Regions from separate parts of the Clostridium sp. RTP31139st1_H3_RTP31139_211217 genome, predicted to be linked through region 3. Evidence: riboswitches for the same ligand, from Rfam matches in the RefSeq annotation. Region 3 holds a riboswitch; each other region holds the start of a gene.

Region 1 (10,441 bases), on a different contig from region 3:
TTAAAATCCTTATAAATTTCATATCCATATTCAGTAGCTGTAGAAACAACTATTTCATCAGTATATTTATTTATATGTGATAAAATTTCCCTACCTTCCCCAGTTCCAAGAACAAACCCAATCATCAAATCACCACCTTTAATCAATGACAAGTTTCAAGTGTCAAGTTGTAGTATAAACTCCTTGGGAACTTTCTTGAAATACTTCCATAAATTCAGCCTAATCTAAATTTATTCCTTAACTTGCTACTTCTCACTTGTCACTATCCTATAACTCCAAACTACTAACTCAAAACTATTAACTTTTAACTAATTATAGACTCTTAACTAAACATCATATCCTCTAGGTGTAATAAACTTACCTTCTTTAACAAAGCTTTGAGAATTTCCTACAATAACTATAGAAAACATATCTACAACCTCTTCATCAAAGTTTTCTAAATTAAATAATTTATACTCTTGTCCATCTCTTAAAGCATGTCTAACTACCGCTACTGGAGTATTTAAATCTCTATATTCTTTAATTATTTCAATAGCTTCTCTTAAATAATGTGGTCTTCCCTTACTTCTTGGATTGTATAAAGAAATAATCATATCTGCATCAGCTGCATTTCTCACTCTCTTTTTAATTAATTCATACGGAGTCATTAAATCACTTAAACTTATATTACAATTATCATGCATAAGAGGCGCACCAACTACTGATCCAGCTGCACTTGAAGCTGTAACTCCAGTTATGATTTCAACATTTTCATCTTTTTGCATTTGAAGAATAAGCCCAGCCATTCCATAAATCCCTGAATCACCAGTACTTATTAAAGCTACAGTATTATCTTCTTTAGATAGCTCTAAAGCTTTTCTACATCTTGCTTCTTCGCCTCTCATTCCAGTAGAAAACAATTCTTTATTTTCTACAAGTGGCTTTATCATATCAATATATTTGTTATATCCAACAACAATATTACTTTCTTCTATAGCCTCCTTAGCTCTTAAAGTCATATGCTCTAGTCCCCCAGGGCCTATTCCTATAACATATAATTTTCCCATTTTAATCTCCTTAATTTAGCTCACCAATGGCTAATGTCATTCCATCTTTTTTTATCTTTTTTATAATTATATTTGCTCCAGCTAATTCAATAACTGGTTCACTTACAGCTGAAACTCCAATTGATTTTTTTACAAATTCGCTACCTTCATATTTATCTTCAATAGTTGCTATTTCATCCCTAGTAAAAAATCTAATATCACAATTTAAGAATTGTTTTAAACTTAATATAGCTTCTTCATCACTTTTAACATCTACAGATGCAATTAAGTTAACTGCCCTTAAATCAATATTTTTTTCCTTTAATGTCTCAGTAACAAATTCGTACATCTTCTTACTTTCAGTATTTCTTCTACAACCAATTCCTAATACTATATCTTTTCTAACTAGCTTTAGAATTGTGCTTTCATCATTTAATCCAGCTTCTTTATTTCCTATCTCATCATTTTCTTTATTGCACATTTTACTATAATTATTTTTCGAATTATCATTGTTATTAACTTTATTAGTTATCCACAACATATTACTTTTAATTTCATCAACTTGTGTATATCCTTTAGGGCAACTTATCTTATTTTTATCATCCTTAAAATAAACTTCTTCATTATTAACAAGTCTACTAGCAATTACTTTTGCTATTTTTAAGCTATCAATAACAAGATTATTATTCTTTGCTATAACATCAGGAGCTAAAATATTAATATTATCAGTTGCTGTTGTTATAACAGGTGTATTATTTAATATTTTAGATATGTTTAAAGCTAAATCATTTGCTCCACCCAAATGTCCTGAAACTAAGCTTATAGAAAACTTATTGCAAACATCCACCACAACTACAGCTGGATCTTTATCTTTGCCTTTTAAATGCTTTGATATTGCTCTTACTGCAATTCCTGTTGAACTTATAAATACTATAGAATCATATTTTTCAAAACACTCTTTAGTTATATCACTTAAGTTAAAATCACTTCTTTTAGATTTAAAGTATAAATCTCCACCAATTTGTGATTTTATTTTTTCTCCTAAAATATCACCTTTTTCAGTAACACTTATAATACAAATCATAATTACTTTTTAGCCTCTCTATACATATGAGTAAATGTTTTATCGTATAAAAGACTTTTTTCATAATCACAGTCAATAAAGTCTCCAACTAATATTTGAGCACATTTAGTAATCTTAGCTTCCTTAACCTTATCTGCAATATCATCTAAAGTTCCAATTATGCTTCTTTCATTATCCCAAGTTGCTCTTTCAATAACTGCTATAGGAACATTTCTTCCATATCCAGCTCTAAGCTTAGCTACCACTTTATCAATCATTGAAATTGATAAAAATATAGCCATTGAAGCTCCTATTTGTGCTAATTTTTCTAAATCCTCTGTTTCTGGTACTGGAGTTCTTCCTTCTACTCTAGTTAAAATTACTGTTTGAGTTACTGATGGAAGGGTAAATTCTTTTTTTATTGCCGAAGCTGCTGCAACAAAAGAACTAACTCCTGGCACTACCTCATATTCTATATTTAACTTATCAAGCTCATCCATTTGCTCCTTTATAGCTCCATATATTGATGGATCTCCAGTATGAAGTCTTACAATAGTCTTATCTTTATTTGTATCCATAACTTCAATAACTTCTTCTAAAGTCATCTTTGCCGAATTATATATTAATGCTTCTTCTTTACAATAATCCATATGCTCCTTAGCCACTAAAGAGCCTGCATATATAACTACATCCGCTTTTGTTAATATATCTCTCCCCTTAACTGTTATTAAATCAACATCTCCAGGCCCTGCCCCTATAAAATAAACCATAATTTTCTACTCCCTACTTGCTAATATTAGCGACATATAATCCCTAGCTTGTTTTATTTCTTCCTTGTCAGTTAATATAAGTTGTCCTTCTCTTCCTGCCCTACTTACATAAACATAATCAAATCCTTTTTCCTCTAAGAAATCTACTACAGTTTCTTCATGCTTATAAACCTTCATTATTACAACATATTTTTCATCTTTAATATCTTTAACTCTAGTTGCTGGTAATATCATAAGTGGATTATCCCCTACAACTAAAGTTCTATCAACTAAACTTGCAGCTGCACAAAATGAAGTTATTCCTGGTACTGTTTCAACATGGAAGCCTCTTTCTTCCATATGCTTTAACATATGAATATAAGTACTATAAACATAAGGATCTCCAATAGTTAAGAATGATACATTTTTACCTTCTTTTAATTTTTCTTCTATAAAATCATAAGCTTCCTTAGCTTTTTCAATTCTATTTTTCTTTCCCATTGGAAAATGTTTTATAACAACTTCAGTTCCTTCTTTTATATATTCTTTAGCTGTTTCTAAAGCTATACTTTCTCCACCCTCCATTGCACTTGGTGCAACTACAACATCACTATTTTCTATTGCTCTTACTGCCTTTACAGTTAATAACTCTTTATCTCCAGGTCCTACACCTATTCCATATAACGTTGATTTCATATTAATTTACACTCCTTATGCATTGAACAATATATATTGGATTATTTGCAATCATCATATAGCTTTGTCCTCTATTTTTACTTATATTTACTTGCGAAATATCTACTATGTAGTTTAACTTTTTCATAACTTCAATTGCTTTATATGCATTGTCTAAAGTTATAAAATTCATAACAATAGTACCTTCTTGAATTAATAATTCACTACACATTTCAATAATCTTTTCTAAACTTCCACCAGATCCACCAACAAATATTGAATCAAATCTTTTATCTTCTTTTATGTATTTTTCTAATATTTCTACAGCATCACCTTCATCTAATATCACATTAGTACAGTCAAACTTATCTAAATTAATTTTAGTTGTAGATATTGCATCTTCATCTCTTTCAATAGAATACACAACTCCATTACTTGAAATTTTAGAAGCTTGTACAGTTATTGTTCCTGTTCCTGAACCTACATCTAATACTGTAGAATTTTCTTTTAAATTCATCTTCCAAATACTTAATGCACGTATATCTTCTTTTGTCATAGGGCAATTGCCTCTTATGAATTCATCATCCTTAATTAAAATCATATATTTCTCCTAATTTAATTTTCTTCATTTTCTACAACTAATATAGACATATCGCTAAAGTCTACATTTATAAATTCCTCAGGCTTACCTTCTAAAATTCTCTCATTTTCATAAGATAAATACTCACCAATAATCACACTGCAATTAATATTATGTTCAATTAAAAGCTTACATAAATGTGCAGCATTATTTTTATTATCAGTTAGCCATATTGATAATTTATTTTGTTTAACTTTATCTATAAAATTTTCATTTCTTGCATGTACACTTCCTGTAAATGCATAAGACCAGCTTTTATTTAACTTAGTCGTTAAATATTGAAACGAGCTTAATCCAGGTATTACGACAATATTTCCTGGGTAATTCTTTTTTATATATTCGCTTATTCCAAAAAAAGTCGGATCTCCTGAAGCTACTAAAGCAATAGTCTTACCCTTTAAATTCCCCTTATCTTGCCCATTGCTATTAATATACTCCAAGGTTTCCTTTAATGAATTCATTACTATTTGGGGTTTATTAATGAACTCTAAATCATTAATAAGTCTTTCAAAACCAATAATAACATCACATTCATTTAATACCTCTATTGCCTTCTTTAATATATAATCTCTATTTCCTGGCCCCATTCCAACTATATAAAGCACAATTTTTCAACCTCCTATACTGATGAACGCTCTTATTACTTAAAACTTACTTTTTTCTATCACTTATTAACTGCTAACTAATCAAATTTTCCTAGTTTTGAAAGAGAATTATATAAAATCTTATAATCTGAAAATCCATAATACATTATTGCATCACATTTCATTTCGCCATAAGTATAAATTTTCATTCTTTCAACAATCTTATTTCCTATATTTTTATAAAGCTCATCATATCCTTCACCTAAGAACTTTACTGCACCTTCACTTGTTTTTTGCTCTAAAACTTTTTTAATAAGATTTGTATCATATCCTAAAAGTGCAAGCTCTAAAGCTATAACTTCAAGACGTACATCATTTACTCTGCTATGAGTATTAAAACATCCATAAGCAACTTTACTTACCTTCCCTATATGCCCTATAAGAACGACTTCTTTTATTTTAATTTCAGCACAACATTCCAATGCAAAACCTACAAAGTTAGATATTATAACTACTTCATCTTCTGAAAATCCATTATCATTTGCACACTTTTCACCTATATTCCCAAAAGTAAGAACTAATCTCTCCTTACCTCTTCCCTTTTGATTAATTTCAATTCGTATAGATTCCTTTAATGCTTCTTCTGACATTGGTTTAACTATTCCTGATGTTCCTAAAATAGAAATTCCTCCAACTATACCAAGCCTAGGGTTAAAGGTCTTTTTAGCAATTTCTTTTCCTTCAGGAACACTAATAGTTACCTTAATTCCACCTTCAATGTCACCAGGAAGATTTTCCATTACAGCTTCTTGAATAGTTTTTCTTGGAGTTGGGTTAATTGCATGAAGTCCTTTTTCTATAAATAACCCTTCTTTAGTAACTACTCCAACTCCTTCTCCTCCAACTAAAGTAAATCCACTATCTTGCTTTTCTACTCTTGCATAAATTTCTATCCCATCAGTTATATCTGGATCATCTCCACCATCTTTAATCACAGAAACTAAGCAATAATTTTCACCTTTTTCTATAGAATTTATAGGTATCTTTATCTCAATTCCCTTAGGTACTATTATGTCAACACTATTTAGAACTACATCATTAAAAAGCATAATTGTTGCTGCCTTTGCCGCTGCTGTTGCACATGATCCAGTAGTATATCCACATCTTAATTTCTTACCACCACTCATTACATAAAGATCTAGCATTCATCCTAACTCCCCACTTATTTAGTTACAAGTTACAAGTTGAAACTTGTCACTCCCTTAACTCAAAACTACTAACTCTTAACTACACAAGTCTACCTTTCAACAACGTTGTACATAAGAGCATTTACTATTGCTGCTGCAACTGTGCTTCCACCTTTTCTTCCCTTAACTCTAATATAAGGAACATTAAGTTCTTCTAAATTTTCCTTACTTTCTGCTGCTCCAACAAATCCTACTGGAACTGCAATAATTAACTTTGGCTTAGCTTTTCCATCTTTTATAAGCTCTTTTAATTTAAATAATGCTGTTGGTGCATTTCCAAATACAAAAATATCAACATTATCATTACAAGCCTTTTCTACAGCTGCCATTGAACGAGTTATTTGCTTTTCTTTAGCCTCTTTATGTACTTCTTCTAAATTTACATAACAAATAGCCTTTCCATTTAATTTTGATAAGGCTATTTTATTTATTCCTGATAATGCCATATTAGTATCTGTATAAATAATAAATGGTTTCTTAAAAATTTCTTTAGAAGCTTCTATCGCTCCTTTACTTATTTCTACTAAATCTTTGTATTCAAAATCTGCTGTTGTATGAATAGTTCTCTTTATTATAGACAATTCTTCTTTAGTGAAATTATGCTCACCCATTTCACCTTCTATAATTTTCATACTTGTATTTTCTATTTCCATTGGATTTTTAATATAGTCCATTTTTATTCACTCCAATTTTCTTATTTTAATAATCTCTTAATAAAATCTAAATTTCCAAAGAAATGCACATGTGGATATCCTGCTAATGTATTATTCTTTTTATATCCACATTTCCATTTAATTTCTTCGCCCGTATATGAAGTTTTTATTACATCATATATTGCCTCTTCATTTAAATTTACCTTTGACTTATGGAATTCATGACAATTAATTCTTATATCACCTAATGATACTGTTGCATAACCAAATCTATTTAGTCTTTTAGTCATTTCACTATTTCCTTTTAAGAATCCCACCATATCAACGCCATCTATATTTTCTGTTAAATACATTAATCCACCACATTCAGCATAACAATTCAATCCATTATCTAATGCTTGTTTTATGCTCTTAAGCATACTTGTATTCTTACTTAACTCTTCTTTAAATACCTCTGGATAGCCACCACCTAAATATAAAAAATCAATATTTTCTGGTAACTTTGAATCCTTAAGCGGGCTAAAGTAAATAACTTCACCAACTTCTTCTAATAACTCTATATTTTCTTTATAATAAAACCTAAAAGCTTCATCATAAGCTATTGCAATTTTCTTATTTTTATTTTCTAAATGATAATTATCATCGTACTTACTTATCTCCTTAAAACTTTCAATTATTTCAGTTAAATTTATATTTTCCTCAATAAGTTTAGCTAAATAATCTATCTTCTCATGTAAATTACCAACTTCTACACTTTGTACTAACCCTAAATGTCTACTTTCTAATTTAAGCTTTTCATCCTTTGGAATATATCCAAACACCTTTAAATTGCAGTGCATTTCAATTGCTGACTTTAATAAATTGTAGTAACTTTCACTAATACAATTTAAAATTACGCCTGAAATATTAGCATCCTTAAAATTTTTAATTCCATTAATTTCTGCACATAAAGTTATACTTTGTGCCTTTGGAGTAATTACTAATATAATTGGAGCATTATTTAATACTTTGGAAATACTATATGTTGAACATTCTTCAGTTAAACCTTTCCCATCATATAGTCCCATAACTCCTTCAACTACCGCTAAATCACCTTTTCCTCTTGAAAAACTTGCCTTAACCCCATCTTCTCCCATTAAATGCAAATCTAAATTTCTAGATACATTCCCTGTTATTTCAGTATGAAATCCTGAGTCAATATAATCCGGACCTACCTTATATCCTTGTACATCATAGCCTCTATTTTTTAATGCTTTCATTAATCCAAGAGTAACTGTAGTTTTTCCTCCACCACTACAATTGGATGAAATTATCATTGTTTTCATGCTTTATGTCTCCTTAACTTTTTACTTTTACCTTATGACCTTTTTTAGTTTGTCCAACACCGATATATCTATTGTTTATAAGATCTTCTATTCTATTTATATATAGCTCATTAAATTTTTCGTTTTCACCAAGCCCTTTCATATGCAAATTCACTTTAATACCTTCTTCTTCTAGCATAGACTTCCACGAATCTTCATCATCTGAAGCCATATCATTTCTTGCATGGTCGCCTGCAACCATCATTAATGGAGCTAAAGTTACTTCAGTTATATTTTTTCTTTTTAGTCTTCTAAGTACTGTTTCAAAATTAGGATATCCCTCAACTGTCCCAACAAATACATTTTCATATCCTTCATCTTCCAACACAGCTTGTAAACATCCATATACAGAATTTGATGGATGTGCAGTTCCATGTCCGACATACACTACAGCATTATTTTTCTCATATAATTCTTTTGTTGCTTCAATAAATAGTGAATAATCTTGTGGTAATTCCTCTATTCCTTGATAGTAAAAAATAGGTCTTCCTACTTTTAGAATGCTAAACTTATCCTTGAAAGCTTCTGCTATTTTATTTACATATATGAACTCTTCTCCAGGTATCATATGCAATGGTTGCATAATCACTTCTTCATATCCATCTTCATATAACTTTTCCATCATCTCCTCAGGTTTATCAACAAATATCTCATATTTTTCTTTTAATTTTTTTATTATCTTATGAGATGTAAATGCTCTATAAATATCATATTCACTGAAACTATTTCTTATTTGATTTTCAGCATTTTCAATTGTTTTCTCTAAAGTGTCTAAATAGCTTGTCCCAAAGCTAACTACTAATATTGCTTTTTTCATTATTTAAAATCTCCTAAAATTTATTTCAAATTATTTTTTCTTTAAATTTATTTATTCATTTTTATTTATTAACTAAAAAATCTAATTATGTTTATAAATTACTTTATAATAAAAAAATAAAAGCACCCTTCAATTAGGGTGCTTAAAAGACAACACAATATAACCAAAATTATACAGTTAGTAGTTTTTAGTTTTAGTTATCCTTAACTACTAAAACAACTCAAAACTACTAATTGAAAAAAGTATTTCTCACTTTTCTTCAATTTAGTTAGTAACAAACAACAAGTTACAAGTAACAAACTAATTTTAAAACCTCTTTTGGAGTTTCTTAAAATAAATTTCTGTAAATTCATCCTAAGCTAAATTTAGTCCTTAATTCTAAACTTATCACTTGAAACCTCTTACTTAACTTTCTATCATATCATCCTTACCTTCCCACCGAAGTATAGATTAAAATTTAGGCAGGTCTCCTGGCTTTAACTTCATCCTCTTCTCATACCTTCCCAGTTTTTAACCACCAGTGGATTTATTTAGAGATTTGTCCATTATTACAGTAGCGGGGGCTGCAGTGGCATTTAACCACTTTCCCTTTTAATTTAAAATTATAATACTAAAAATCTATAATTTTAAAACCTAAATTCTTTATTATTCAATTATATATCTCATTAAATAATAAAACAGATGATAAATCAAGTTATTTTTATAAATGCATCTATTTTTGAAAAATAATTTAAACTACTTCTTTTTCTTATTAACTATAATTGCTGTTGCTGATCCACTTACTGTTATAATGACTAATAATCCTATAATAATTTTAATTATCGTTGAATTACTATTAAAACCACTTCCGCCGTCAACTGTAACACTAATACTTTTTGTAGTAACTAACCCCTTACTATCAGTTACTTCGTAAGTTACTTTGTATACTCCCTTTTTGCTTACATTCACTTCATTTTCTTTAACAATAATCTTATTTGTTAAATTTCCATCTTCATCATCTAATGCTGTAACACCATCTAATGGATCAAAATATCTACCTTTTTCTAATGTAATGTCATTCGCATTAATAATTGGTGGTTTATTTTCTCCACTCATCTTATCTTCTGATTCAACAACAACCATCATTGCTTTATTTACCTTGTTTCCATTACTATCAATAATCTCATAAGTTACATGATAATTACCTTCAATACTTGTATCAACATTATTATATATAACCATAACCTTATTAGTTATATCTCCATCTTCTTTATCAGTTGCTGCTACCCACTCTAATGGATTAAATTTCGTATCTAATGCTATAGAAATATCATTGCAGTATATAACTGGTACATCTCCTGTTGAAGTTACTTTATTTCCATTATTAAAATTTTTAACTTTTACTTTAATTACACAAGATGCTGAAGTTCCCATGCTATCAGTAACCTTATATCCAACTTTATATATGCCTTCTTTATATACATTAACATAATTATATACTACTATAATCTTTCCTGTTATATCTCCATCTTCTTTATCTGAAGCACTTACCATTGCATATGGATTATACTTTTCACCTAAAGCTACTGTTATATTATCAGCATATATAATTGGTCTTGTATTACTTTTTGGTACAACATTAATA
Region 2 (10,441 bases), on a different contig from region 3:
TATAATGGATGCTAATATACCAGAAGATATTCTTGTGGTTATGATAAAAAGGAATGGGGATGTATTTGTACCAAATGGTTCCACAGAAATTTTACCAGGAGATATATTAGTTTTATCAGGAAATAAGCTTAAACATTTTAATGAATATCGTGAAGAAAAGAGTACAACACTAACGGAGTTTTCAGTTGAAAAAAAGAGTAGTTTAATAAATAAATCTATAAAAGATGCTGATATTCCAGATGATGTTCTTATAGTTATGATAAAAAGAAAGGGAGAAGTATTGGTTCCTAATGGAAATACAATCATTCTACCAGATGATATATTAGTTGTGACATCAAATAATATGAAGGAAGTAGAAGAATTATTAAGTGTATAGGTTATAAAAAAATTCACCGTAATATTTTTTATTTATGGTGAATTTTTATGTTAATTAATAATTAAGAGCTGTGGAAGTAAATATATTATGATAAAGATTTAACTTTTTATTTATTGCATATTTATGTAATATATATATAAGTAAATTATTACAAGATAAGGAGTATAATATGAATATGGAATTAATTATGTTAGGAACAGGATCTGCAATGGTGACGAAATGTTACAACACTTGTTTTGCTTTAAGAAGAGAAGAGGAATATTTTCTAATAGATGCAGGTGGAGGAAATGGCATATTATCACAGTTAGAAAAAGCAGAAATTAATTATAAAAATATTAAGGGGATGTTTATTACTCATGGGCATACAGATCATATAATTGGAGCAATATGGATAATAAGAAAATATGCTGCATTAATGAATGAGGGAAAATATGAAGGTGAATTTAATATTTTTGGGCATAATGAAGTTGTTAATATTTTAAATACCCTAAGTAATATGATGTTAACTAAAAAACTATTAAAATATATTGGTAATGGAATAAATATCAATGAAGTGTGTCATGGAGATAAAATAGATGCAATAGGAATGAATATAGAATTTTTTGATATTGAATCTACTAAAGATAAACAATTTGGATTTAAAGCAATTCTTCCAAATGAAAAAAAATTAGTTTGTCTTGGTGATGAGCCTTATAAGGAAATTTCTAAGAGGTATGTTGAAAATTGTGATTGGTTACTTTCAGAAGCTTTTTGTTTATATGAAGATAGAGAGATATTTAAGCCTTATGAAAAAAATCATAGTACACCTATTGAAGCTGGAAAACTTGCAAAAGAACTTAATGTAGAAAATTTAATTTTATATCATACTGAAGATAAGAGACTTCGAGAACGTAAAAGACTTTATAGTGAAGAAGCAAAAACAGTTTATGATGGACAAGTATTTGTTCCATATGATTTAGAAAGAATAGAACTTAAGTAATAAATAAAAAATGAGGCTCATTATTTGAGCATCATTTTTTATGTTTATATTTTAAGTCATAATAACTATGAGTTAGAAAGGGCTTATTTTAATTTTGCATCTAATTCATTTGAGATTGCAAGATTGTAAATATATGCATTATTTACTTCATTTATAAAATTTACTTTCATTTCATCAGATAAATTAATATCAGCTAACATATTATGATATTTCATAACATATCCTCTTAAATCATTTATCTCAGGGAATTGATAGTAGTTTAATCCTTCATTAGATATTTTATAGTTTGTACTTAATAATGAAAGGAATGTTCTTCCTCCAAATAAATCAGCTAAGAATCTAGTATAAGCATATGCAACGACTAGCTCTGGTTTAGTCTCAGATAATTCTTCAATTTTTGCAACACAAGCTTCGGTAGAAGCTAATAATTTCATAGAATTTAATTTATCTCCTAATAAGAAGTTTAAATCTTTTCTTATAAGCTCAGAACGATATAATTCTTTTGTTACAAAAGGCTTTACAACAGCGTTATTTTCATTTTTATCTAATGCACTTTCAATAGCTTTATACATTTTTTCTAAATTGTAAATATATTCAGCATATCCATCTACGGAAGCTGTTCCATCCACTAGCTTTTTGATATATCCTGTATTTTCAGCAGCACTATGTAATAAAGATGTTTTTTCTCTTATATCCATCATAAATTTCATTTTTATCACCTCATATTTATAAAAATTATTTAATGATAATATATATCAAAAAGATAATGATTATCGAGTAACGTAATGCTGAGAAAAGTTTTAAATCTTAGTAAAATAGTATGAATTGCTTTGGTTTTCTTAATATTTCATAATATTTCATTATGAATACAATAAGTGAAAGTAAAAAAAAGCCAGAAGGGAGTCCGGCTTTTAATATGTTTTTTGTTAGTTTAAAAATTGTGAAATTATATAATTTCTTTTATAAGTTTGATTTATTAGTAATAACTTTTAATTTAATATTTGTAACTTTTTATAAATTTCTTGTTAATTTGTATACTGTATCAGCAGATTTTGCAACAGCAGGAGAGTGAGTTACTAATATTATGCACTTTCCTTCTTTAGATAACATATGGAATATATCCATAATTTCATCTTGTGTTTTTCCATCAAGATTTCCTGTTGGTTCATCAGCTAAAATTATTTGAGGATCATAAGATAATGCACGAGCAATAGCTACACGTTGCTGTTGACCACCAGATAATTTTAATACTCTACGATTAGCTTCTTCTTCATTTAATCCAACCTTTTTTAACATTTCTATGGCAGTTTCCTTTTTATTATCAAATTTCTTTCCAGAAATGTTCATAGATAAAACTACATTTTCAAGAGCAGTTAAATGAGTAAGTAAATTAAAGCTTTGGAATACTACACCAACATGATTGCTACGAAATTTATATTTATCAATTTTATTAATATCTTCACCATTTAGATATATCTTGCCACTAGTTGGTTTAGCAAGGCTAGAAAGAATTGATAAAAGAGTAGTTTTACCAGCACCAGATTGACCTACAATTGCATATATTTTTCCTTTTTCAAATTCAAAGTTTATATCTTTTAAAACCTGTTTTTTATTACCATCATATTGATAGCATATATTTTCTAATTTTAAAATACTCATTGTATTATCCTCCTAAGATCTGCTTGATAAAATTTTCAATGGTTCATATCTCATAATTGAAATTAATGCAGCCAAACCAGAGATAATAGTAAGCAAAATACCAACAGCTATTAATTGAAGAACAACTGTTAAGTTTGTTGCGCTAGATATAGAGTCAATATAAGATATTGATGTAGTACCTGGCCTAGATCCTGGCATTTTATTTGATCCTACATTAACATTAGTGTCTTTTGAGAATCCAAAGTTTTCATTTATAGCATTAAAAGAAGCTTCAGCACTTTCAATTTGATTTGCAAGTAATGAATTTGTAACTGGAACAGATATGGCACTATCTATAGATGTACCAATTACTATAGCAATTAAAGTTACTGCAAATAATTCAGTAATAAATTGTGTAGCAACTTTATGTTTTTTCATTCCTATTGCAGTAAGAACTCCAATCTCATATTTTCTTTCGCGTAGGTTAAAAATGTTAAATACAACAAGGATAATTCCACCAATAGCAAGTACTATTAAAAAGAACCAACCAGCCATAGTACTTAATGTATTTAGAGGTGTTAAACTGTTTTCGTAAGCTGAAAGATCAGTAGATGAAATAATATAATCAGTACTTAGTCCATAATCATAAATTTTTTCAGCAAAGTTGTAATAATTATCAGAGTTTGCAAAAGTATAAGTAAAGTTTAATTGACTAGTTAATGCCGTAGATGTTTCATTAACACTGTCGTTAGTTTCAGCATTTTCAATAGCTTTAGATGAAGTAATTATAGAATTTAATGCATTGTAACTCATATAAATATTATTTGCTGGATCTGACATAGCAAAAGTTTGGTTACCTTCTGAAGATGCACTATTTGTATATATACCTGAAATAGTTAAACTATAAGTTTCATCTTCGTTATTTGGATTTACTAGTGTAATTGTATCTCCTACAAGCAATTCATTATACATAGCTAATTCGTCACTGATAACACAAACTAAATCACTAGATTCTTCATCAAACATTTGACCATCTGAAATAGAGTAAGTTCCATCCTCTCCAAATAAAGAAATCATAGCATCATATGAAGAGTATCCAGTAATAGAGAAATCACCTTGAACCATAAATGAGAATTTATTTCCAGATCCCCTCATGGTACTAGTTCCTTGATCTAAACCAGTATAAGGTTGAGTTGTTGTAGATTCATCTTCATCTTCAGATGTGGTCGAACCATAGGGTAATAAATCATCATTTGCATTTAATGATGCAGTGATAGTGTAATAATAAGAATCACCTTCATTTTCAGCTTCAGCATAGTTTAAATAATCCTCAAGAGATAATGTTGTACCAGCTAAACTTGAAATATCAAAGTTACCCTTACCACCTTGTCCTGAAGCTTGCATATTAGACATAGCTTTAGAACGATCATAAGATATTTGTGCTGTAATTGTTAAAGAATCTAATGTATCTTCTTTAGCTGTTTCAGCAGCCTGTCTAATAGATAATGCGACACAAGAAGCAGTTGCAATGACAAGAACTATAACACCAATTAAAATGTTACGGGCTTTGTTTCTAGCAATACTTTTAAAAGCATTTTTTATTATATACATTTAATTTCCTCCTATAGATGTTTTTTTACTTCACATAAAGTATATAAATTCAAACTAAATTGAAACTAAATGCATAAGTGAATAATATGTGAAGTTTACTTTAAGGTTAGATTAAGTTAGAAATGGTATATTTAAATTAATAAGGAGATATTAAAGAGTTATATAAAAGAGTTATATAAAAAGTAAAATATATTTAAATAAAAAAAAGGAGATAAATATGAGACTTTTAATTGCAGAAGATGATAGGGATATATCAAAAGCTTTAGTTATGATATTAGAAAAAAATAATTATAGTGTAGATTCAGTTTTTAATGGGAAAGAAGCATATGAATATGCTGTTTCAGATAACTATGATGGTATAATTTTAGACATTATGATGCCAGAGTTAGATGGAATAGAAGTATTAACTAAGTTAAGAAGTGAAAGAATATCAACACCTATATTGTTATTAACAGCAAAAGCTGAAGTAGATGACAGAGTAGCTGGATTAGATGCAGGAGCAGATGATTATTTAGCAAAGCCTTTTGCTATATCAGAGCTTCTGGCTAGATTAAGGGCAATGCTTAGAAGAAAGGGGGAGTTTCAACCCGATATATTAGAGTTTAAATCTGTAACATTAAATAAAGCAACTTATGAACTAGGATATAACGATAAATATGTGAGATTAGCTAGTAGAGAGTTTCAAATGCTTGAAATGCTTATGAAGATGCCAGGCCAAGTAATACCTACAGATCAATTTATGGATAAGATTTGGGGCTGGGATTCTGAGGTGGAAGTAAGTATAGTATGGGTATATATATCTAATTTACGTAAAAAATTTGCGACAATACAAGCGCCTATTGAAATACATGCAATACGTGGAGTTGGATATTGTATGGGGGCTAAAGATGATTAAAAAGCTTAGAAAAAAGTTTATAATGGTCACTGCAATGGCCTTATTGGGTGTAATTGCAATTTTAATGACTTCAATTAATGTGATATATATTTTTAAAAGTGAAAAGAATTTAAATCATATATTAAATATAATAATCGAAAATGGCGGTAGATTATCAATTACTGATAAAGGATTTATTCCTAAAAAAGAATTAAGTGATACCATGACAAACCATAATTTTTGGGGAGGAAAGTATAGTGGAAATAGAGAGATTGCTTTTACAACAAGGTTTTGTGTTATAGACCTAGATGTTAATAAGCAAATAATTAATATTTATTCAGATAAAATTTCGGCTATTTCAGATGATGAAATTAAAGAGTATACGGAAAAAATATTAAAAAAGAATAAGTTAAGTGGGTGGATTAATGAATATAAGTATAAATTAAGTGAAAGTAATGATGGTTATATGTTAGTAATATTAGATGGATCAATGGCAAAACAATCAAATTGGTCTATATTTACTACATCTATATTAGTATCAACTATTAGCTATTTAATAGTTTTATTTATAATAGCGTTGTTTTCTAAAAGAGCGATTAAGCCAATTGCAGAAAGTTATGAAAAGCAAAAGCAATTTATTACTGATGCAAGTCATGAGTTAAAAACACCACTTACTATTATTTCAGCAAATTCAGAAATTTTAGAAATCACATATGGAAATGATGAGTGGATTGAAGGAATAGAAAAGCAAGCAGAAAGAATGCGTGATTTAGTAAATAATTTAGTTGTGTTAACAAAGATGGATGAAGAGAAGCAAACTATTATTTACAAGGAATTTAATTTTAGTGATGCAGTTTATGACACTACTATGGCTTTTGAAGGCTTATGTAAGAAGAATAAAAAGAAATTACATATAGATATTGATTCAGATATAAGTATGAAGGGAGATGAATCTGAATTTCGTAAGTTGATATCAATATTATTAGACAATGCAGTTAAGTATTGTGATGAAAATGGTAATATTTATGTTAGATTGAAAAAAGAAAAACATATTGTTATGAGCGTAAGAAATTCTTATAAAGATGTAAGTAACATTGAATTAAATAGGTTATTCGATCGTTTTTATAGAGTTGATAAAGCTAGAACTAGAAATGGTAGTTATGGTTTAGGTCTTGCAATTGCTCAAGCGATTATTGATAGGCATAAAGGAAAGATTAAGGTTATGAATATTGATGATAAAATGATAGAGTTTGAAGTTAAATTATAATATTAAGATTACTGAAATTATAATAAGTCCAGTAATTTTCCAGTAAAATATAGACAAACTTTCTATAGTTAGATATACTGAGTAAGTTGTTAAATATAATGATAATAAGTAATATTGGTTAAAAATAGTTTTCTTAATAATCTATTTTTATTAAAAAGGAAGTTAGGTGAAAATCCTACACAGTGCCGCTACTGTAATTAGGGAGTAGTAATTCAATATGCCATTGAACATAAATTATGTTTGAGAAGGTGAATTAGTATGATGATCTTTAAGTCAGGAGACTTGCCAGTATTATAATATCGATACTCTTCGGTAAAAGAGTGATATTAATAAAATTAAATATCAAATCGTAAGATTTTAAGTTTCATCTATAGGGGAAATATGTAATTTAATTAATCGAACTTAACTGAAACTCCAAAAGTGAATTATTAAATATGTAATTTAGTTTTTACAGTATAAATTCAGATTTGGAAAGTTGAGGTTATACACCGTAGGCTTATTCTATATATGAGAATGAGATTAAAGAGTATCCTTATATCTTTATATTAAAATAGCAAAATATAAATAGATAAAGGGAGAAAAAAATGAAAAAATTAAAAAAACTAACAACACTTCTATTAAGCGTAATGCTTATCGTAGGACTTGTTTCTTGTGGGACAAGTAAGCAATTATCATCCAATGAAAATTCTAATGTACAATCTCAAGAAAATAATGACTCACATTATCCAGTAACAATAACAACTTATAATTATTTAAAAGAGCCTGTTGAGATAACTTTTGATAAGGCACCGGAAAGAGTAGTAGCTATTTATCAAAATTCTATAGAAACTTTGTTAGCTTTAGGATTAGAAGATAAAATAGTTGCAGCAGCAGGTTTAGATCATGACGTTAAAGATGAGTATAAAGATGCTTTTAGTAAAGTAAATTATTTAGAGGATTTTACTCCATCAAAAGAAACAATAATAATGGAAAAACCAGATTTTATATTAAGTTGGTATTCTATATTTGATGATAAAAGATTAGGGGATATTTACTATTGGAATGAAAATGGTGTAAATACGTATATGTCATTAAATAGTGGTGTAGTATCAGAAAGAACTATAGAAAATGAAATAAATGATATATTAAATTTAGGAAAGATTTTTAATGTAGAAGAAAAAGCTCAAGCTTTAGTAGATGAGATTACATCAACTGTAAGTGAGGTTTCTTCAAAAGTAAGTAATGAAGAAAAGCAAAGTGCTATGGTAATAGAGTTTTATGATGATGAAATATACACATATGGTTCTAAAACTTTAGCTGGAGATATGGTAACAAAATTAGGAGCAGAACTTTTAAATCCAGAGGGTGGAAATATAGGGGCAGAAGATTTAATTAAATTAAATCCAGATTGTATTTTTGTTTCTTACATGGATAGAGGAAATGAAAATGTTCCAGTTGAAGAAATAAACAAGATATTAGAAAATCCAGCATTTGCAAGCCTTTCAGCAGTTAAAAACAAAAGAGTTTATTCTATACCATTAGGTGATATGTATTCTAGTGGAATAAGAACTATAGATGGTATAAATACTTTTGCAAATGGATTATATGAAAATGAGAAATAAGTTTTTTAAAGAAGTTCCTATATATATAGGGGCTTCTGTCATACTATTAGTTATACTTTTTTTATCAATAGGCTTTGCTGTTACAATTGGATCTGTTGATATTAGTATAAAAGAGGTTTATCAAGTTATACTATATAAATTATTGAATATTGGAGATTCATCTATTGGGACAGGTGCTGTGGCAGATGTAGTATGGCTTATAAGAATGCCAAGAATAGTGTTAGCTATAGCCGTTGGAGTAGGATTATCAGTAGTTGGTATTGTAATGCAAGCAATAGTTAAAAATCCATTAGCAGATCCATATATATTAGGAGTTTCTTCTGGGGCTTCTTTAGGAGCAACACTTGCAGTAGTATTAGGTATAGGAAGTTCATTTGGAAGCAACTCACTTGGAATTATGGGGTTCATAGGAGCCTTTGGAGTTTCTATATTAGTTTTGATTATATCTAATATAGGGGGAAGAAGTAACTCTATAAAACTGCTTTTAGCAGGAATGGCATTAAGTTCTGTTTGTAGTTCTTTTTCAAGTTTTTTGGTTTATATATCAGATGATTCACAAAAATTAAAGACTATAACATTTTGGTTAATGGGAAGTTTGGCTGGAGCAAAGTGGAATGAAATAGTGATTATAATGCCTATTATAATTTTAGGAGTAATATTTTTTATGACTCAATATAGGACTTTAAACTTAATGTTATTAGGAGATGAAGTATCAATTACACTAGGTACTGATTTGCATAAATTTAGGATTATATATTTAGTAATCACTTCTTTGATGATTGGACTATTAGTTTATGTATCTGGAATGATTGGATTTGTAGGTCTTATAATTCCTCATATAGTAAGAATGATTTTTGGAACTGATCATAAGAAGATAATACCAATATCAGCTTTATTAGGAGCTATAATTTTAATATGGGCAGATGTACTTTCTAGAGCATTAATAAAAGGTACTGAAATACCAATAGGAATAGTTATATCGATAATAGGTTCACCTTTATTTGTATGGCTTATGATTAAAAAGAATTATGGGTTTGGTGGTAGTAAGTAAATGAATATAAAAACTGAAAATATAAATGTTACTTTAGAGAAAAATAATATATTAAAAGGCATTAATATAGAGGTAGATAATAAGGAGTTTGTGGGAATAATTGGACCTAATGGAAGTGGAAAATCTACTCTTTTAAAGTGTATATATAGAATATTAAAACCAAGTGAAGGTGTAATAAAGTTAGATGGTATTGATATGAAAAATATATCTATAAAAGAAAGCTCTAAAAAACTATCTGTATTATCTCAACATAATAATTATAATTTTGATTTTACTGTTAAAGAAATTGTTTTAATGGGAAGAGCACCTTATAAGAAGTTTATGGAGCGAGATAATAAAGAAGATTATGACATAGTAAATGATGCTTTAGAAAAGGTTGATATGCTAGAGTTTAAAGATAGAAGCTTTCAAAGTTTATCAGGTGGGGAACAACAAAGAGTAATACTTGCAAGAGCATTAGCACAAAAGCCTAAGTGTTTGATATTAGATGAACCAACAAATCATTTAGATATAAAATATCAATTGCAGCTTATGAGAATAGTTAAAAGCCTAAATATAGAAGTTATTGCAGCTATTCATGATTTAAATATTGCAGCAATGTATTGTGATAAAATATATGTTTTGAAGGACGGTAAAATTGTTAAATTTGGTAAGACAAATGAAGTGCTTACAAAGAAGCTTATAAAGGATGTTTATGAAGTAGATGCAGATGTTATTGTAAATCAAGGCATGGTTCATATTTCTTATATCAGTTAGATGAATAATATCTTTTTGATAAAATTTATATAATCTATGATAAATGGAGGTAACGATGGGAATAGCAATTATGTCTTGTAGAAAGTTAATTAATAAATGTACTGGAACAGGATGTTTTAGAGCATATTATAAAAATATTGATTCCTTCTCTATATATAAAGAAAAAAATTATATACTAATGAGTTTTTTTAATTGTATAGGGTGTAAAGAAACAATATATGAAGATGAGAACTGGAAACATAAGATTAAACAGTTAAAGAATTCAGGAGTTGATACTATACATATAGC
Region 3 (10,441 bases):
TTTTTTATAGTTATCTAATCCTATAAAAGTTGCATTAGTAACAGTAGTAAATTTGGTAAATGATAAGTAAATCCCCATTATAAATGGGACCAAAAAAGCTATACCAAAAGCTACTAATGTAGGTAATGCAAATAACCAAAAATACTTCTTTAACCCTTTTTGCATAGTCTCATCCCCCTTAAATTTTTATGCTTAAATATTAATACTATTCTTTAATAAAGGCAGCACATATTATATGCTGCCTTATTTAAAAATTATTGAGCCTTTTCAGCCTTCCAAGAATCCTTAACTGTAGTAACTACATAATCCCAATCTTGAGTACCTTGTACATATTCTAGTAAAGCACCAGCAAATGTATCTTTAAAGTTTTGACTTGGGAATGCTTGGAATATCCAAGGAACAGTATTTACATTATCTTTACTCATCCAATTTAAAACTTCCTTAGATAATGGATCTGCTGACTTTTCGTCATCATCAAATGTATCAAATGGAGCTATAAAGCCTAAATCTCCTGAAACATAAGCTTTTCCAGTATCACTTGTAAATAACCAATTTATAAAATCAATTGATGCTTGTTGCTTTTCTTCTGAAACTTGACTATTTATTGCTAAATAGTTTTCAGTACCAATACAAAGACCTTGATTTTCTTCTCCATCAATACCAGTATATATAGGCATAAACTTAATATTTTCCTCTTTAACTGTATTACCATCGATATCGCTGATTTGTGACCAAGCCCAATTACCATTTTGAACCATAGCACAATCACCTAATGCAAATTCAGCCATAGCATCATCAACACTCTTATTACCTAATACCCCCTTCTCTGAAACTGAGTTATTAGTATACAAGTCATATATATTTTTAAAGTTCTCATTATACTTAAAATCAATTTCCTTGGCATCTAATCCTGTTTGAAGAACATCTCCATTTTCCCCAGCATCGTCTTTAAATTCATAATATAGTGGTAAATCAGCTAAGTGAGTTTCCCATCTCCACGCATTACCTGATGCCATTGAAGTAGATGCAAACACCCCTTGAATTCCTAATTCATCTTTATTAGCTTCCATATCTTCTACAACAGCCTTCAATTTATCAAAATTATTAATGTCATCTATAGATGTAACATCAGTTGCCTTATTTGATAAAGCAAAATATTTTTGCATTATTTCATCATTATAAATAATTCCATATCCCTCAACAGCATAAGGAATACCATAAACGCCATCACCATCTGTTACTGCTAAAGTTTTATCAAGTAAATGACTATATAGTTCTGTATCTTTTAGATCTAAACAATAGTCTTTCCAAGATTGATATCCAACTGGTCCATTAATTTGGAATATTGTTGGAGCCTCTTTCTTTGCAATTTCAGATTTTAACGTTTGTTCATAAGTACCACTAGCTGCAGTTTCAACTTTTACCTTTACTCCAGTTTCTGCTTCATACTCTTCAGCTATCTTTTTATATACATCTGCAATTTCCGGTTTGAAATTTAAAAAATAAATTTCCTCTCCTGATGATTTAGAATCACTTGTAGCATCACCAGTACTGTCCCCCTTACTTCCACATCCTACAAATGCACCTGCAACTAATGTTGTTGCAACAGCAATAGCTAATAATTTTTTAATCTTCATAAACTTCCCTCTCCCCTTAAATATACTTTATATATAAATGACTTACAGATATATTGTAAATCTTTATATAACATTTTAAAAAAATATTTCTTCCTAAATTTAACTTAGAATAGTTGCTGGAACCGTTTCCTTTTTGCATTAAAAAAATCCATTTATTTTATATTAATTCAAATCATCTTATAATTTTATTTTACTGTAAATTATTGTTTAAATCAATATATTTTTCCTTTTTTATTAATATACACCTTTTTATTCAAATAATTTAAACTATTAGTAAATAAAGTTTTAAATTTTAACTATTTCATATTTATTTTAAGTCTATATTAATATTTACATAGATATTTTCTTTATTAAACTTCCATAAATAAAGAGTAATTTGAAATTTTAAATTACTCTTTATTTATTACATATTGAATATTCTATTTAAATTTATATTTTCCTCAAAAAGTTTTGCTAATTCATCATATTGATTTAATTTATATTGTTTATAATCAATTAGTTCTTTATCTAAAATATTAATTCCTTTATTTATTCTTAATGAATTTATAAATGTATTAAGAAAATCTCCCTCATCGAAAATCCCATGTAAATACGTTCCTAAAACATTATCTTTAAATGAACCTTGTATATGTCCATGTTCATTTTCAATGAATACTTGTCCTTTATCTTTAACCTTTGTTATACCATTATGTATTTCATAACCATATACATTTATTCCAACACATTTACTTAATACATCACAAGAATTTTTTATATATCCCTTTGTTTGTTGAGTTATTTTTTCATTATTAAAGATAGTATCAATGCTTAAAAATCCAAAACCTTCTTCTGTTGTTATTTCACCCTCTACTCCTTGTGTATCCATTATGTTATCTCCTAACATTTGATACCCTCCACAAATTCCTAATATCATCGTTCCTTTATTCTTAAGCTCAATAATTTTATTGAAAAGTCCATTTTTCTTAATTACTCTTAAATCATTTATTGTATTTTTAGTTCCTGGAATAATTACTAAATCTGGTTCACTAATATCGCTTATATTTTCTACATATCTAACACTAACACCATCTAATATTTCTAAACTATTAAAATCAGTAAAATTAGACATATGAGGTAATCTTATAATTGCTATATCTAAATCTTCTATTTTATTATTTTTTATTCTTTCAGTAACACTATCTTCATCTTCAATATCTAATTTAAAATAAGGTAATACTCCTAATACAGGTATATTAATTATTTCTTCTAACTGTGTCATTGCATCTTTAAAGTAATCGACATTACCTCTAAATTTATTGATAATAACACCCTTTACTCTTTTTCTCTCATTTTCTTCAAGTAACATTAAAGTTCCAACTACAGAAGCAAATACTCCCCCTCTATCAATATCAGCTACTAAAATTACATCTGCATCAGCAGATTTTGCCATAGACATATTTGCTATATCAGTTTCTCTTAAATTTATTTCGGCACAACTTCCTGATCCCTCTAATATCATAACCTCATAGTCTTTTGAAAATTTATCAAAAGTCTCTTTAACTACTTTTTTTAATTCCTTATTTAATTCTTTATATTTATAAGAATTCATCATTGAATGAACTTTACCATTTACAATTACTTGTGTTTTATTATTTCCACTTGGCTTTAATAAAACAGGATTCATATATGCCATAGGCTTTAATTCACAAGCCTCTGCTTGAACAACCTGTGCCCTTCCCATTTCTAATCCATCTTCAGTTACATATGAATTTAATGATATATTTAATGCTTTAAATGGAGCTACTTTAAACCCTTTATTTCTGTAATATCTACATAAAGCTGTTGCTACGGTACTTTTACCTACTCCAGATGCTGTTCCTAAAACCATTATCTTATTCATTTTCACTTTCCTTTACATCTAAAAAACCATGTGTTTCATTTTTTATAATATTTAAGCTTTTAAATTTTATTGGATACTTAAATATTGGTCCATCATATACAAAAGTATGGTATTCTCCATTTTCTCCACAAGCATCTGAACCTGTTTTCTTTATTTCTTCAACTACTTCTTTTGTTAAAACTTTCCCTAGGAAATCTTCTCCCATACACTCAAGCTTTACATTCTTTATAACTGTTTTAAATCCACTATCTATAAACTCGTATACTAGTTCTTCTCTATTTTCTTGCCATAAAGGGAAAATTGCCTCTATTCCAGCTTCATTACACCTTGATGTACACCATTCTCTATGTGGTTCTAAATCTATATCACCAAAAACACAAGAATCTATTTTAAAATTTTCTTTAGCTTTCAATAATTTTTCAGTAAATTTAATTTCGTAATCATCACCACTTGTTTCTACTAATATTAATGGTATATTTAGTGATTTAGAAATATCAACTATTAACTCTCTAGGAACTCCATGAAACCATGACCTATTTTCACCCTTATTTACTGTTATAAGTAAAGCTGCTGGAGTATTGCTAGCCTTTATCATTCTATACAATGCTAAAGTGCTATCTTTTCCACAACTATATGACATTACAAAATTTTTCATATACTACCTCCATTTTTCTAAAACCTCGAGCATAAAGCCTTTTACATCAATTCCATAAACTTCTTGTAGTCTTTCTTCAGTTAATACATCTTTTGGATTTCCTGACCCTATAATTTTTCCATCATTCATCATTACTACCTTTTCTCCAAAAGCTTGAACTAGATTTAAATCATGTAATACAGCAACAATAATTTTATTATTTTCCTTCGTCCATTTATTTAAATAATCTAATATTTCTATTTGACATTTTAAATCTAAATGATTAGTAGGTTCATCTAATAAAATTATATCTGGATCTTGTGCAAAAGCCCTAGCTAAATATACTCTTTGCAGTTGTCCTCCTGATAATTGACTTATAAGTTTATCTTTAATATCAATTAACCCTACATTTTCAATACTTTTAAGAATTATTTCTTCATCTTTTTTATTTATCTTTGAAAATACTCCTTTTAAATGAGCATATCTTCCTAAAGCTACTGTTTCATAAACTGTATATGGAAAATATATATTACTAGCTTGTGACATTAATGCAACATTTTTTGCTAAATCTTTTCTATTTAATTGGCTTATTTCTTTAGAGTCTAATGTTATATTTCCTTTATACTCTAATAAATTTGCTATTGATTTTAAAAGTGTACTTTTCCCACAGCCATTAGGACCAACTATGCAAAGATTTTTACCTCTCTCAACGCTAAAGCTTACCCCTTTAACAATTTCTTTATTGTCATATCCACATCTAACTTTATTAACTTCTAGCATTAAAATACCCACCTACTTTGACTTTTTAAAATATATATAAGCAAAAAATGGTCCGCCAATTAATGCTGTTATTGCACCAACTGGTAATTCTGATGGAGCTACAATAGTTCTTGATACTAAATCCGTCATTATCATCATACATCCACCAAAAACAACAGACATTGGTATAACATAAGCATGCTTTGAACCAAATATTTTTCTAACAACATGTGGTGCAATTAAATCTATAAACCCTATAGTTCCACTAAGTGCAACTGCGCTACCTGTAAGTATTGCAACAAATAAAAATAACCTTCTTTTAACTTTATTTGTATCTACTCCTATAGTTTTTGCTGCTTCTTCTCCAAATGTTAATACATCCATTTCTTTAAAATAAAAAGATACACCTAAAATTCCTATAATAAAAAAAGGTATACCTGCTTTAACATAACTCCATCCTCTCATAGAAAATGATCCCATAGACCACATTGTTATACTTTCCATCTTATCTGATGCTAAAGCTGAAATAGTAGTTAATGTAGCACTAAAAAATAGTGATAACACCATACCTGCAAGTATTATTGTTGTATTAGACATTCCTCTATCTACTTTTTCTGAAAACTTTAATACTATTATCATAGTAATTAAACTGCAAGCAAATCCTACTACTGGCATAGTTAATCTTCCCAAAAACGGAATTGATATTCCTGTTACTATAATAATACCTACACCTAATGAAGCACCAGATGATAATCCTAAAGTATATGGTGAAGCTAATTGATTTTTCAAAACTGATTGTACTATTGCGCCACTAGCAGCAAGAGAACCACCAACCATAAATGCAAGTAATACTCTTGGTAACCTTAAATTCCATATTATAGATACTTGCTTAGGTTCAATTCCATCAAGCAATGGGACACTAAAAAACTTATTAGCTAATATAGAAAAAGTATCCAATATGCTAATATTGGAACTTCCTAAGGAAGTTCCAATACATATAGCTAATAATACCAACGGAATTGATAAAATTAATAATATTTTATTTTTATAGGTCTTTATACTCATCTGGATAAATAGCTTTTGCTATTTCCTTTAAAGCTTTTATAACATTTTGTGATGCTCTTGAAGATGAGTTTTTATCTATTTGATATACATCTCCATTTTGCACAGCAGTTATTGTGTCCCAGCCTTCTCTGCTTTTTATATCTTCCACAGCAGTTAAACCTGCTTCATTAGTTCCTGGAGTATTTGCTAAAATAACATCAGGATTAGCATCTATAACAGCTTCTGGTGTTACTGTTATCCATGAATTTTCTTCTCCAAAAATATTAGTAGCTCCTACTGTTTCTATAAGCTCATTTAAGAATGTATCATTTCCAAATGTATAAAGCCCTGCTCCAGCCCCAATTTCAAAATAAACTTTCTTTTTATCTGCTATAGTATCTCCAATTGCCTTTATCTTAGCAACTTCTTCTTTCATAGAATTAATTATTTCTTCACCTTTTTTTTCAGTACCTGTTAAACTTGCAATAAACTCTATATCACCATATATTCCATCAATACTATAACTACTTGGAATATATACAACTGTAATACCAGCCTCTTTTATTAAAGCAAATGGATCTTCATCTCCAGATTTATTATGACCTGATGCTATAACTATATCAGGATTTAAAGAAATTATTGTTTCCGCATCTGGATTTCTAAAATCTATTTTAGGTAAATCTTCACTTACTCCTTCAACATCAGCTGAGTATTTATCTACAGCTACTAATTTATCTGCTAAACCTAATTCTACTAATACTTCTGTATTAGATGGTGCTGTAGAAATAATACTATTAATTTCACTAGGAACATTAAATTCATTTCCTTCTCTATCTGTCATCGTTGTAGGCTTACTTGAACATCCTACAAATATCATCATAGCCATTATAAATGTAAAAGCTAATGATAAAACCTTTCTCATTTTTTGCATTACTATTCCTCCTAAATGTATACTTTAGAGTGGTGTAATTTAGTTAGTAATATATTAATTAGGCTTTTCATATATATTTTTTACTAATTTTAACCCTATTAATTTTTTCTAACTAAAAAAAGCGCTTTCATATTTGAGAGCGCTCTAAAATACATAATAACTTTGATAATTTCTTAATATTTCTTAACATTAAATATTCATAAAATAAACTTAATATTATAATTTATTAAGTTTATTCTCTAACACTTAAAATCTAAAAACAAATCATATTAATTATATTATCTATTATTCGTATCTATTATCTCACCCTCAGAAGATAATATTATCATCATAGTAGGCAGGTCTCCCGACTTAACTTCATCCTACTCTCCATACCTTCCCGTATTTTTATACAGTGGCTATACATGAATTTCGTCAGTCTTACGGTTACTGGGGTAGTTTAGGACTTCAACCTAATTCCCTATTAAGTTTAAAAAAACACCTATTATGGTTTAAAATTCATAATGATTATATCTTTATGAATTTTATTTGTCAAATAAAATATGCTTTAATTCAGCAATCAATTTATTATTTTCTTCTCTTGTTCTTACTGCAACTCTATAAAAACTATTATCTAGTCCTATATAATTATCACAGCTTCTAACTAATATTTTTCTTTTAATCAATTCACCTTTTAAATCTAAATTAGTTAATATTTTAAACATTATGAAATTCACACTTGGTTCAAAAACATATAAATATTTTATTTGCTTTAAAGCACTATATAAATATTCTTTCTCATCTTCTATATATTCTATACTTTTTTTAATATACTGCTTTTCTGTTAGTCCTTTAGTTATACCTTCAGCTGCTATAACGTTTATACTCCACGGCACTAAAATCTTATTTATTTTATCCATTATTTCCTTATTTGAACACAATCCATACCCTATCCTAGCCCCTGGAATTGCAAAAAATTTAGTTAATGATTTTACAATTATTAGGTTTTCATAATCATTTAATAATTTATTACTTGAATATTCCTTATTATCTTTAACAAAATCTAAAAAAGATTCATCAATAACAACTATTGTATTTGTAAGTATTGACTTATTTAATACTTTTTTGATAAATTCATTTGTTGTCAAAACTCCAGTTGGATTATTGGGATTACAAATAAAAACTATATCTATATTATTTTTTATATTCCCTATAAATTCATTATCTAAATTAAAATTCTTAGATTCCTTTAAGTTATAATATTCTATCTCACCATCAATACTTAAAATTGCTTCTTCATACTCTGAGAAAGTTGGAGCTGGCAATAATGCTTTTTTAGGTTTCAAAGCGCGTACTATATTAAATATTACTTCTGCAGCTCCATTCCCTAATGTAATATTTCTTGTATTTATTTTTTCAAACTCTCCAATAGAGTTCTTTAAATCAAAATAAGTTATATCTGGATATTTAACTACTTTATCAATTGCATCTATCATTGCCTTTTTAACATTTTCACTTATCCCTAATGGATTTATATTGGCTGAAAAATCTATAATTTCACTTGGATTTAACTTATATTTTCTTGCAATTTCTTCAGTATTTCCACCATGAACTGCCATAACCTTTCCTCCTTAAAAAATAACATTTATACTCCAATTAATAATTAATGCCATAATACACCCTAAAACAGCACTACAATATAATATATTGTTTGTGTTATTTACCTTATTAATATCTATTTTTTCTCTATCATCACCTATAGTTTGTTTTTCCACGAGCTTTCCAAAATAATAGTTTGGACCTCCTAATTGAACATTTAAAGCTCCTGCCACAGCAGCTTCTGGATGCGCACTATTAGGGCTGCTGTGATTATTTTTATCCCTTTTATAAATTTTAAAGCTATTTTTATAATCTAAACCTAAAATAAAAGATACTACTACAATAAAATACCCACTTAACCTTGCAGGAATATAATTAAATACATCATCAAGTTTTGCTGGAAAATATCCAAATTCAATATATTTGTCATTTTTATATCCAAACATAGAATCCATAGTATTTACTGCTTTGTATAGAAATGCTAACGGAGCCCCTCCTATACCTGCATAAAAAAGAGGTGCTATAACCCCATCTGACATATTTTCAGCTACTGTTTCTACAACAGCTTTTAATATTGATTCTTTATCTAAATTCTTTGTATCTCTTCCTACTATATATGATAACTGCTTTCTTGCTCCTTCAATATCATCCTTAATTACATATTTAACAACTTTCAAACCTTCAATCTTAAGAGCCTTTGTTGATATACAAAAATAAATCATTACAGATCCTAATATCATTGTTACACTTGGATTAATTCTATATGTAACTTTAAGTAATAAATAATTAAATATAAATACTATAAAAACCACAAGTATCCAAGTTAATAAGCCTGCGACTTTTAAGTATCTCTTTAATATACTTCTAAAAAACTTTTCCACTGTCTTACATAACGATCCTATTATTCTAATTGGATGTATAGGATTTTGTGGATCACCTACTATTAAATCTAATAAAAATCCTAATATTATTTCAATCATTTTTCTAACCTTTCTATAACTATATTTTGTTTATCTCTTCAAATTTAATATTATTATCTATCTTTTCTAAAATAATTTCATAACCTCTTCCACACTCCGGTTGATACTCATAAAAGCTTTTACTGCTATCATAAAATATTTCTAGTATAGTTCCTATTGTTCCCCCATGAGAAACTAAAACTACTTCACTCATGTTCTCTTTATAACACCCATCTATAAACCTATTAAATGCTTCTTTTATTCTTTTTTTATATTGACTCTTACTTTCTCCATTAGGACATAATACTTGTCCATCTTTATCTGTAATCCACTTAATATACTCTTTATTTTCTTTAAGCATATCATAACTTTTCATTTCAAAATCTCCAAAGTTATACTCCCAAAATTCATTAATTTCGCTATATGTTTTTTCTGGATATAAAATTTCTAATGTTTCATTTGCTCTTTTTGCTCCGCTACTAAAAAAACTAATACACTCTGGATACTTTACTGTACTTTTAATATCATATAATTCTTTTTTTCCTCTTTCACTTAATGATATATCAGTCTTTCCACAATACAGATGCTTTTCATTAGCTTCTGTTTTTCCATGTCTAATTAAATAAACCTTCAGCTTTTTCATACATCTTTTTCTCCTTATAATTATCTCTTACGAGAATATCATTTTTAAATCTTTTCTACAACTAAGTTTTGTTAATTATTAAATTTAAGTATGCTTGTTTTAAGTATTACTACAAGTAATTTTTATAGCATTTTCATAATATTCTTCTAATTTACTTACAGAAAAATTTGATGTATCATATATGCTACTTACAGTATGGCCATCTTAAAAAAAGAAAAACCAACAAATAATTTTGTTGGCTAAACTTAGCATATAAACTTAATTCTTAACTTTTAATTATTGTTGATATACCACAAAAAACTCTATATACGCAGGAAGATTCTTTTGATAAATATTGAAGACATCTTCCTGTTTCTTCTCTCCACATTCTATCTTCT

Evidence for each region. Region 3 has a riboswitch for cobalamin ahead of ABUA17_RS09470 (ABC transporter substrate-binding protein). Riboswitches for the same ligand answer to the same signal wherever they lie in the genome.
Region 1: linked by a shared signal. The riboswitch ahead of ABUA17_RS14155 (sirohydrochlorin cobaltochelatase) and the one ahead of ABUA17_RS09470 (ABC transporter substrate-binding protein) in region 3 are both predicted to bind cobalamin.
Region 2: linked by a shared signal. The riboswitch ahead of ABUA17_RS15830 (ABC transporter substrate-binding protein) and the one ahead of ABUA17_RS09470 (ABC transporter substrate-binding protein) in region 3 are both predicted to bind cobalamin.

The regions. Positions count from the first base shown of each region.
Region 1 covers NZ_JBCOAB010000038.1:18,306-28,746, forward strand. The annotation lists gene ABUA17_RS14105 (cobalt-precorrin-6A reductase) at 1-125, opposite strand, end outside; gene cobJ (precorrin-3B C(17)-methyltransferase) at 327-1,046, opposite strand; gene ABUA17_RS14115 (cobalt-precorrin 5A hydrolase) at 1,057-2,109, opposite strand; gene cobM (precorrin-4 C(11)-methyltransferase) at 2,112-2,858, opposite strand; gene ABUA17_RS14125 (cobalt-factor II C(20)-methyltransferase) at 2,865-3,533, opposite strand; gene cbiT (precorrin-6Y C5,15-methyltransferase (decarboxylating) subunit CbiT) at 3,535-4,113, opposite strand; gene cbiE (precorrin-6y C5,15-methyltransferase (decarboxylating) subunit CbiE) at 4,128-4,757, opposite strand; gene cbiD (cobalt-precorrin-5B (C(1))-methyltransferase CbiD) at 4,835-5,941, opposite strand; gene ABUA17_RS14145 (precorrin-8X methylmutase) at 6,034-6,657, opposite strand; gene ABUA17_RS14150 (cobyrinic acid a,c-diamide synthase CobB) at 6,678-7,961, opposite strand; gene ABUA17_RS14155 (sirohydrochlorin cobaltochelatase) at 7,975-8,817, opposite strand; cobalamin riboswitch at 9,261-9,469, opposite strand; gene ABUA17_RS14160 (immunoglobulin-like domain-containing protein) at 9,553-10,441, opposite strand, start outside.
Region 2 covers NZ_JBCOAB010000052.1:269-10,709, reverse strand. The annotation lists gene ABUA17_RS15865 (potassium/proton antiporter) at 1-376, shown strand, start outside; gene ABUA17_RS15860 (MBL fold metallo-hydrolase) at 546-1,355, shown strand; gene ABUA17_RS15855 (biliverdin-producing heme oxygenase) at 1,439-2,065, opposite strand; gene ABUA17_RS15850 (ABC transporter ATP-binding protein) at 2,367-3,014, opposite strand; gene ABUA17_RS15845 (ABC transporter permease) at 3,027-4,604, opposite strand; gene ABUA17_RS15840 (response regulator transcription factor) at 4,822-5,499, shown strand; gene ABUA17_RS15835 (sensor histidine kinase) at 5,492-6,745, shown strand; cobalamin riboswitch at 6,844-7,049, shown strand; gene ABUA17_RS15830 (ABC transporter substrate-binding protein) at 7,330-8,346, shown strand; gene ABUA17_RS15825 (FecCD family ABC transporter permease) at 8,330-9,397, shown strand; gene ABUA17_RS15820 (ABC transporter ATP-binding protein) at 9,398-10,153, shown strand; gene ABUA17_RS15815 (CGGC domain-containing protein) at 10,209-10,441, shown strand, end outside.
Region 3 covers NZ_JBCOAB010000018.1:48,405-58,845, reverse strand. The annotation lists gene ABUA17_RS09500 (carbohydrate ABC transporter permease) at 1-165, opposite strand, end outside; gene ABUA17_RS09495 (ABC transporter substrate-binding protein) at 255-1,637, opposite strand; gene ABUA17_RS09490 (cobyric acid synthase) at 2,041-3,516, opposite strand; gene ABUA17_RS09485 (Dph6-related ATP pyrophosphatase) at 3,509-4,171, opposite strand; gene ABUA17_RS09480 (ABC transporter ATP-binding protein) at 4,175-4,930, opposite strand; gene ABUA17_RS09475 (FecCD family ABC transporter permease) at 4,943-5,974, opposite strand; gene ABUA17_RS09470 (ABC transporter substrate-binding protein) at 5,955-6,884, opposite strand; cobalamin riboswitch at 7,204-7,384, opposite strand; gene cobD (threonine-phosphate decarboxylase CobD) at 7,409-8,482, opposite strand; gene cbiB (adenosylcobinamide-phosphate synthase CbiB) at 8,495-9,442, opposite strand; gene ABUA17_RS09455 (histidine phosphatase family protein) at 9,462-10,064, opposite strand; gene ABUA17_RS09450 (bifunctional adenosylcobinamide kinase/adenosylcobinamide-phosphate guanylyltransferase) at 10,330-10,441, opposite strand, start outside.